DNA from 2 places in the Bradyrhizobium sp. 76 genome. Region 1 is predicted to be linked to the other one. Evidence: riboswitches for the same ligand, from Rfam matches in the RefSeq annotation. Region 1 holds a riboswitch; the other holds the start of a gene.
What was found. A riboswitch is a leader RNA that binds a small molecule or an ion and turns the genes downstream of it on or off. The one in region 1 is predicted to bind S-adenosylmethionine.
Positions count from the first base shown of each region.

Region 2: linked by a shared signal. The riboswitch ahead of IVB48_RS26265 (homoserine O-acetyltransferase) and the one ahead of IVB48_RS26555 (O-succinylhomoserine sulfhydrylase) in region 1 are both predicted to bind S-adenosylmethionine.

Region 1 is NZ_JADPIS010000103.1:27,725-32,617, forward strand. Features, by position in the region: gene IVB48_RS26545 (PAS domain S-box protein) at 34-444, opposite strand; gene IVB48_RS26550 (2'-deoxycytidine 5'-triphosphate deaminase) at 550-1,656, opposite strand; SAM riboswitch at 1,767-1,846, shown strand; gene IVB48_RS26555 (O-succinylhomoserine sulfhydrylase) at 1,917-3,113, shown strand; gene IVB48_RS26560 (SGNH/GDSL hydrolase family protein) at 3,236-4,228, opposite strand; gene IVB48_RS26565 (SGNH/GDSL hydrolase family protein) at 4,241-4,893, opposite strand, start outside.
Region 2 is NZ_JADPIS010000102.1:491,738-496,630, forward strand. Features, by position in the region: gene IVB48_RS26250 (TIGR02594 family protein) at 1-247, opposite strand, end outside; gene IVB48_RS26255 (alpha/beta hydrolase) at 448-1,293, shown strand; gene metW (methionine biosynthesis protein MetW) at 1,346-2,008, opposite strand; gene IVB48_RS26265 (homoserine O-acetyltransferase) at 2,022-3,224, opposite strand; SAM riboswitch at 3,315-3,394, opposite strand; gene IVB48_RS26270 (chorismate mutase) at 3,599-4,447, shown strand; gene hisC (histidinol-phosphate transaminase) at 4,482-4,893, shown strand, end outside.

The sequences.
Region 1 (4,893 bases):
TCGCCAATTCCGCATCACGAATTTTGCGCAGGCTTAATTTTGAGCAACTTTGGCGGCACGCTCGCGCTCGACGCGGTCGGTGACGTCGCGTGCCATCGCCACCGATCCCTGCACCACTCCAGCGGCGTCCCGCACAAGCGCAAAGGTCATCTCGATGTAGAGCTTGCGTCCGTCCTTGTGCAGCGCGCGGGTCAGTGTCGGTTTGCCCGCAAGCTTCATCGCGCCGCTGGCTAGCGCGGCCTCGAAACCCTTCCAGTGCGCGGCGCGCAGATGTTCGGGAATGATCAGGTCGAGATTCTGGCCCAGCGCTTCGTCCGCGGAGAAGCCGAACAGTGCGGACGATGCGCGATTCCAGCGCATGATGGTGCCGGAGCGATCCGAATAGATCAGCGCATCGGCGACGTCGTCGAGGATGTATGCGTCGAGTTGGGATGGATTGGTCATGTCAGCACCTGGTGGCCCGGATGGAGCACAGCGTAAGCCGGGATCGTGCCACAAGTGAGACTTTCCCGGATGACGCTTGCGCTCCATCCGGGCGACGGGTGATCGCTACACCCGGAAATGCTTGCTCAGCTTCAGGCCCTGCGCCTGGTAGTTGGAGCCGATGCGCTGGCCGTACATCGCGTCGGGACGGGCCAGCATCTTCTCGTAGACGAGGCGGCCGACGATCTGGCCGTGCTCGAGGATGAACGGCACCTCGCGCGAGCGCACTTCGAGCACGGCGCGCGACCCCAACCCGCCGGCGCCGGCATAACCGAAGCCGGGATCGAAGAATCCGGCATAATGCACGCGGAACTCACCGACCAACGGATCGAACGGCACCATCTCCGCGGCGTAATCGGGCGGCACCTGCACGGCCTCTTTCGACGCGAGGATATAGAACTCGCCGGGATCGAGGATCAGGCTGCCGTCGGGGCGGGCCGAGATCGGCTCCCAGAACTCCTCGACGGAATAGCCAGCGCGGCGATCGACGTCGATAACGCCGGTGTGGCGCTTGGCGCGGTAGCCGACGAAGCCACCGCTCTTTTCGCCGGAAAGATCAACCGAGACGGCGACGCCGCCGGTGAGATCGGCATCGTCGATATCGACGAGACGCTCGGTCGCATGCAGCGCCTCAAGGTCGTCGATGTTGAGGATGGCATCGCCGGTGCGGAAGCGCACCTGGCTCAGGCGCGAGCCCTCGCTGACCAGCACCGGGAACGTCTTCGGACTGATCTCGGCATAGAGCGGACCGTGATAGCCGGCACCAATCATGTCGAAGCGGCGGGTGCCGTCGGCGATCACGCGGGTGAAGACGTCGAGCCGGCCGGTCGAGCTTTTCGGGTTGGCGGCCGCGACGATCTCCGGCGGCAGCGCGAGGCTTTCGAGCAGCGGCACGATGTAGACGCAGTTGGTCTCCAGCACGGCGCCGTCGGCGAGGCTGAACTCGTGCAGCTTCAACTCGTCGATGCGCTCGGCGACAGTGGCGCCGGGACCGGGCAGGAAGCTGGCGCGAACGCGATAGGCGATGTCGCCGAGGCGCAAATCGAGGCTCGCCGGCTGGATCTGGCTTTCGACGAAGTCGTAAGCGGGCAGGATGAGACCGCCCTCCGCCATCGCCGCGATCATGCGGTCGGGCAGGATACCATTGGCGTCGGCGGCGACCGTGAACGTCAACCCGGGGTCCTCATCAGGGATCAAACACATCCCGACATGCGGGAAATATGAGCGTTTTACGGCTATCCGATGGACGTCTTGACGGAAAGGGCATTGCGGAATATGAGCATGACTTATCCCGTGGTGATTTGAGCCGGCCGGCTTGCAGCCACGTTAAATAAGTCGCTAAACAGGCCGGGGACCTCTGTGATCCCGGCCCGTGGAGATATTCCAGGCCGGTTTTTTTGTGACCATTTTCGATGGTCACTTCAGGAGGTCCTATGTCGAAGTCCCCGGCGTCCACCGCGTCCTACCGTCCCGAAACCCGCCTGGTCCATTCCGGCACCCTGCGCTCGCAATATGGCGAGACGTCGGAGTCGCTGTTCCTGACCCAAGGCTACGTCTACAACAGCGCCGAGGAGTGCGAGGCGCGGTTCAAGGGCGAGGACCCCGGCTTCATCTATTCACGCTACTCCAATCCGACCATCTCGATGTTCGAGCGGCGCATGATCGAGCTCGAAGGCGCCGAAGCGGCACGTTCGGCGGCGACCGGCATGGCCGCGGTGACGACCGCGATCCTGGCGCCGCTCAAGGCCGGCGATCACGTCGTGGCCTCGCGCGCGCTGTTCGGCTCGTGTCTCTACGTCGTGCAGGATTTGCTGCCGCGCTACGGCATCGAGACCACGCTGGTCGACGGCCTCGATCTCGACCAGTGGCAGCGCGCCATGAAGCCGAACACCAAGACGTTTTTCCTGGAGAGCCCGACCAACCCGACGCTGGATGTACTCGACATTCCCGGCATCGCAGAGATCGCGCACAGCGGCGGCGCGCGGCTCGTCGTCGACAACGTGTTCGCCACTCCGATCTGGCAGAGCCCGCTCGCGCTCGGCGCCGACGTGGTGGTCTATTCCGCGACCAAGCACATCGATGGCCAGGGCCGCTGTCTCGGCGGCATCATCCTGTCCTCGGAAGCGTTCATCGCCGAGCACATCCACAATTTCATGCGCCAGACCGGCCCGTCGATCTCGCCGTTCAACGCCTGGGTTCTGCTCAAGGGCCTGGAGACGCTCGCCGTGCGCGTGCGCGCGCAGACCGAGACGGCGGCGCGCATCGCAGACGTGCTGGCGAGCCATCCGAAGATTTCACGGCTGGTGTTTCCCGGCCGCGCCGATCATCCGCAGGCCGCATTGGTGAAGAAGCAGATGCGCGGCGGCTCGACGCTGGTCGGCCTCGAGGTCAAGGGCGGCAAGCAGGCGGCATTCCGCGTGCTCAACGAGCTCAAGCTCGCCAAGATCTCGAACAACCTCGGCGACGCCAAGAGCCTCGTCACGCATCCGGCAACGACGACGCATCAGCGCCTCAAGCCGGAGGACCGCGCCGCGCTCGGCATCAGCGAGGGCTTCATCCGCTTCTCGGCGGGGCTTGAGCATGCGGACGATCTGATCGAGGATCTGACCGCGGCGCTGGAGAAGGCGTAGCCACGCATCGACATCGTGGGGTGGTCAAAGCGAAGCGTGCCCAGCATTCACGATGGCAGCGCCGATGGATGGTGGGCACGGCGCGCGAAGAGCGCGCCTTCGCCCACCCTAAGCACCGATGCTTACATCGGCCGATAGGTCCGCACGTCCGCGGGCACGTTGACGCCGAGCTTGATCTGGCCGACAGAGCGGATGATGTCGTCGCCGAGGAGCTGGGCGAAGCAGGCGTAGCCCCAATCGTTCATGTGCAGGCCGTCGGCGATCACGAAGCTCTCGACCGGAATCGACTGCTTCTCGTGCCAGTCGCGCATCACCTCGAAGCGCGGGAAGATGCCGACATGACGAAGCTCGGCGACCTTGCCGAGCAACTTCACCATCTTGCCGGCGCTGTCCGCGCGCTGGTTGACGGCGGGCGAATATTGCGGATCGACCAGCACGACGTCGGTGCCGCCGGCAGCCTGGATGCGGCTGATGCCGTCCTCGACCAGTTTGGCGGTATCGCCGGGATCGAGATTGCGCAGCACGGCATTGGTGCCGACCTGCCAGATCACCAGATCCGGATGCACGTCGATCACCTCTTTCTGGAGGCGCTTCATCATCTCGGGTGCGTCCTCGCCGCCGACGCCGGCATTGACGACGGTGATGTCGGCAGTCGGATAGTGCCGGTGCAGCTGCGCGGCAAGGCGATTGGGATAGTTGAACTCCGGCGAGCTCGCGCCGAATCCCGCGGTCGACGACGAGCCGAATGCGACGATGACGACGGGCTGGCCGGCGACGAGCTTGCCCGCGACATGCGGCAGCGAGCCCATTGCCTTCGCGCCGCCCTTCGGCGACAGGCAGGGCACGCGGCTGAAGACGTCGCCGGCGGATTTCGCGACCTGCTTCACCTTGTCGATGGCGCGCGCGGTGATGCCGCGCTGCTCGGGGGATGTCGCTGCGACGGCGGTCTGGGGCGGCGAAGCGGGAGCCGGATCAGCCGACTGCTGCGGGGCCGGCGTTGCCTGCGCGGCCTGCGTCTGCGCGTGCGACTGCGAGGCCGGACTCAGCAACAGCAGCAGCGCTGCTGCGGGCACAGCCAGCCATGCCGTCAGGCAAAAAGGGCGGAGAGAACTCATTAACGCTAGACCTCAATTTTGCTGCTGGGCCGGCTCCAGATGGGCAGCGTCGATCACGAACTGTGCCAACGCCCGGCCAAGGCAATCATGGACCTGTTTCGCCAGCTCGGGCCCGCGCGACGGGCTGAACAGGTCGAACTGCCCCTGATCATTCCACTGCCGCATGATCGCAAAACGATCGAACAGCGGAATGTCGTGCTCCTGCGCCACCACCCGCATATTGTCGAGGTATGGCGGCACCGAGATCATGGTTTCGGTACGCGGACTGTACTGCAGATTCATCAAGACGACGTCAGCCCCTGCCTTTTGCAACGCAACAACCCCTTCGGTCACCGCGCCACGAAAATCGTCGGGATCAATGGCTCGAATAGCATCCACGGTCCCGGTCTGCCAGATGACCAAAGTAGGCGCTTTTGCTTCCATCAGCTTAACGAAGCTGGCGGCCGCCTCCTCGGCCGTTTTCTTGCTCTGTATTTCTACGGAGACGTGCACAGTCTCGGTCGGCGGCAGCTTCTCCTTCAGGATGGCCTGCATCCGCGCCGGATAAGAAGCGTCCTCGGAGGCCGGAATCGTGGTCGAGCGGCTGCCGATGACCAGGATTTCGAGCGGCTTGCCGGCCTTGATGGCATCGGCGACCTTGGGAAGCTGGCTTTCGCTGGTGAGCA
Region 2 (4,893 bases), on a different contig from region 1:
GGTCATAGCTGGCGAAGGTGTTGCTGAAGCCGCTCGCCTGCAATTGCGCCGCGCCGCGATCGAAGCGCGAGCTGCGTGCATGCCGGTAATGATGATGTCTGCTGGCGTGATGCGCGTAAGCGTGGCGCTCTGCGCTATGACGATGAGGTCGTGCTGACGCCGGGGAAGTGAAGGCGGCGACCGCCGCGAAGAAAACAGCCAGCGCGACGACACAGCGCGACAGGCGAGACGCAAACAACTCGAACATTCTTCATCCTTCGTTGACACCCCCACTTCCCAATCGGCCCGTGCGGTGGCCGACATCCGCGGGCTGTATCAGTATCCTGATGTGGCGAGAACAAGACGCGGTCGCGGAGATTTTCGACGATGATTAATAAGTGTTAGGGTCGTATGCGCTCACCGCAGGACGGCATTCCAATGCCGCAGCCACCTCAGGGAGAAAACCGGATGCCTCACGCCCTCACGAAGGACAATTGTCGCCTCTATTTCGAAGAAGCAGGCACCGGCACGCCGATTATTTTTCTGCACGAATTCGCGGCCGACTACACCAATTGGGAGCCGCAGATGCGCTACTTTTCGCGCGGCCATCGCTGCATCACCTATTCGGCGCGCGGCTACACGCCATCGGACGTGCCTGATGGCGACGTCTACGGCTACACGCATTTCTACACCGATGCGCTCGCGGTGCTCGATCATCTGAAGATCGATCGCGCGCACTTCGTCGGCCTCTCGATGGGTGCCTATTCGTCTCTCCAGATCGGGCTCGACGCGCCCCAACGTGCACTGTCGATGACCCTCGTCGGCGTCGGCTCGGGCTCGGAGATCGACAACCTCGACGCCTGGCGCAAGCAGTGCCGCACCAACGCGGAGCAGTTCGAGATGCTCGGCTCAGCCGAAGTCGCAAAAGTCACGCGCGAGGCGCCGAGCCGGATTCCCCTTCCTGGTGAAGGACCCGCGCGGCCACGCCGATTTCTACGCCGCCCTGGCGCGGCACGACGCCAAGGGATCGGCGCGGACGATGCGCGGCTTCCAGGCCGGCCGTCCCTCGATCTTTACGATGACGGACGCGATCAGAGCGGCCACGACGCCGGCACTCATCATCTGCGGCGACGAGGACGATCCGTGCGTGGGCGCAAGCCTGTTCCTGAAGAAGCATCTGCCTGCGGCAGGGCTCGCCATGTTTCCGAAGTCAGGCCACGTGCTCAATCTCGAAGAGCCTGCGCTGTTCAACGAAACGGTGGAACGGTTCGTCACGCTGGTGGAAGCGGGGCGATGGGCGGCGCGCGATCCTAGGTCGCTGGCGGCTCATTAGCGCGAAGGCGTCACCACACGCTACGGGCGGGGCCTACTTCCTGCCGCCCCTAGTCAGCAAGAACACGCCCTGCTCGCCGAACAGATTCCACACCCACCAGGGCATCCGCAGCCGTAGCGGACGGCCGTAGAGGTCGAGCGCCTCGGCACGTTCCATCTTGACGTCGATCGCATCGCAGAGCTCGACGAAATCCTTGATGGTGCAGAAATGGATGTTGGCGGTGTCATACCAGCTTGCCGGCAGGTTCTCCGTGCGCGGCATGTGGCCGCCGATCAGGAGCTGGAGCCGCATCTTCCAGAAGCCGAAATTCGGGAACGACACGATGGCGCGGCGGCCGATGCGCAAGAGATTCTCGAGCACGACCTTGGGCTGCCGCGTCGCCTGCAAGGTTTGCGACAGGATCACGTAGTCAAAGGCGTCATCCGGATAATTCACGAGGTCGGTGTCGGCATCGCCCTGCACCACCGCAAGACCCTTGGCGACGCAGCGGTTGACGCCCTCGCGCGACAGCTCGATGCCGCGGCCGTCGATGCCGCGGGTTTCCAGCAGCTGGAGCAGGTCGCCCTCGCCACACCCGACGTCGAGCACTTTGGAGCCCGGCTTGACCATCTCGGCCACCAGCACATGGTCGGCGCGAAAATCACCGGGCTGCCCGGTCGCAAGGCCGCCCAGCGGCAGCGCTTCCTGTACAGACATGACTAGCCGTCCTTTAAGCTTTCTTGGCGGTGAGCCCGCGCGCCTTGCCTGCCGACTGCAGGAACGCACGGCCGATGTCGAAGAACTCGGGCACGTCGAGGAGGAACGCGTCGTGACCGCGATCGGTCTCGATCTCGGCGAACGACACCCGCGCGCTTGACGCATTCAACGCGTGCACCAGTGCGCGCGATTCCGAGGTCGGGAACAGCCAGTCGCTGGTGAAGGAGACCACGCAGAACCGGGTCTGGATTCCCGCGAACGCCTTCGCCAGCACGCCGCCATGGTCGCCGGCGATGTCGAAATAATCCATCGCGCGGGTCAGATAGAGATAGGAGTTGGCATCGAAGCGTTCGACAAAGGACGAGCCCTGGTAGCGCAGGTAGGACTCGACCTGGAAGTCGGCGTCGAACGAGAAGGTCGGCAGCTCGCGGTCCTGCATCCGCCGTCCGAATTTGCGATGCAGCGCGGCGTCGGAGAGATAGGTGATGTGCGCCGCCATCCGGGCGACAGCGAGCCCACGATGCGGATGGATACCTTGATCGGCATAGCCGCCATGGTGCCAGTCGGGATCGGCCATCACCGCCTGGCGGCCAAGCTCGTGGAACGCGATGTTCTGCGCCGAATGTCGTGTCGAGCAGGCGATCGCCAGCGCGGAGAACACCCGGCTCGGATACGCCGCCGTCCATTGCAGCACTTGCATGCCGCCCATCGAGCCGCCGACGACTGCGAACAGCGTGTCGATGCCGAGCCGGTCGATCAGCATCGCCTGCGCGCGCACCATGTCGGGGATGGTGATGACGGGGAAATCGAGGCCCCAAACCTTGCCGGTCGCCGGATTGATCGAAGCCGGACCGGTCGAGCCCATGCAGCCGCCGATCACGTTTGAGCAGATGATAAAATACTCGCTGGGATCGAGCGGTCGGCCCGAGCCGACCAAAGTCTCCCACCAGCCGGGTTTGCCGGTGACAGGGTGCACATTGGCGACGTGCTGGTCGCCGGTCAGCGCATGGCAGATCAGGATCGCGTTGGAGCGATCGGCATTCAGCTCGCCATAGGTCTGGTAGGCGATCTGGAACGGGCTGAGATCGACACCGCAATCGAGCCGCAGCGGCTGTTCCAAGCCAAACTGCGCGACGTGCGAACTCGGATGATCCACCTCGTGCGACCGCTCGTCGGCGGTGATCGCGGGACTCGGAATTGACTGGACGCCAACCATCTGACCATCGACCTCTTTTGCGGTCGTCGTGGTGACCGCATTGACATCAGGCCATGAAAAACCCGGCCTGAACGATAGGTTCGGCCGGGATCGAAAGCGTCCCCGGCCTGTTTAGCGAGTTTTTTAACGTGGCTGCAAGCCGGCCGGCTCAAATGACCACGGAACGGGTAAAAACTACCGTCTTGGACGGTTTTCGTCAAGTCACGGCCCGGATCAGCCAAATTCGCCTGTCGCGCCACGGGCGGAAAGGGCCCGATTTCCCTTTGCATTTCTCTTTGCTTTCGCAGCCCCGACTGCCTAATCAGGATATCCATCACAGCGGTGACGGCTCGACTGATCCGCATTGGAACGCCTCTCAACAGCACCTGTCAGACATGTCCCATCGTCCGCCCGCGCCACCATCGCTCCAGGAATTGCGCAAGGAGATCGACGCGATCGACGAAGGCATGCATCGCCTGCTGATGCAACGCGGCGACATCATCGACCGCCTGATCCAGGTGAAGCAGACCCAGGAGGTCGGCTCGGCGTTCCGCCCGGCACGCGAGGCCTCCATGATGCGCGACCTCGTGCAGCGTCATCGCGGCATCCTGCCGCTCGATACGGTCGAGAGCATCTGGCGCGTCATCATCGCGACGTTCACTTATGTCCAGGCCCCGTTCTCGGTGCACGCCGACATCTCGGCAAGCGAGCCGGCCATGCGCGATTCCGCGCGATTCCATTTCGGCTTCACGGTGCCTTACGTCGCGCATTTCAGCGCGCAGGCGGCGGTCGAGGCCGTCGCGAAGTCCAAGGGCGATCTGGCGCTGGTCTCGGCGACTTCGAGCCGCACGCCGTGGTGGCTGTCGCTGGAAGAAGCCGGCGCGCCAAAGATCATCGCGCGGCTGCCCTTTGTCGAGCGCGCCGACCATCCGGCGGCGTTGCCCGTGTTCGCGGTCTCGCGCGTCGCCGACAGCGCCCTGGTGACGGAGGTCGAGACCTTCAGCGTCCGCGTCTCTGGGTGGAATGCGGAGGTCGCGCGCGCCCTGTCGCCGCTCGCCGAAATCGTGGCGGTGCCCGACACCGCCTTCGACGGTGCCGCGCTGCTGGTCTCGGTCACCGCGACAAGCAGCATCGACAAGATCAAGGCTGCCCTGATCGAAGCGGGGGCCTCGGTGCGCTCCACGGCCCTCGTCGGCAGCCACGCAACGCGCTATACGGTGCCCCCGACCGGGTCGAAATCGTAAGTCGCGAACCGCTTAAGCCAGTCCGGAGTTGAAGATGTCCCGCCCCGTGCCGAATCCCGGCATTCTCGATATTGCGCCCTACACGCCCGGCAAGACTCCAGTGGCGGAGCCCGGCCGCAAGGTGTTCAAGCTCTCGGCCAACGAGACGCCGTTCGGGCCCTCGCCGAAGGCGATCGAGGCGTTCAAGAACGTGGCGGATCATCTGGAAGACTATCCGGAAGGGACTTCGCGCGTGCTGCGCGAAGCGATCGGGCGCACCTTCGGGCTCGATCCCAACCGCATCATCTGCGGCGCCGGCTCGGACGAGATCCTCAACCTGCTCGCCCACACCTATCTCAGCCACGGTGACGAGGCGATCTCGACCACGCACGGCTTCCTGGTCTACCCGATCGCGACCATGGCGGTCGGCGCAAAGAATGTCATCGCGGCCGAGAAGAACCTCACCT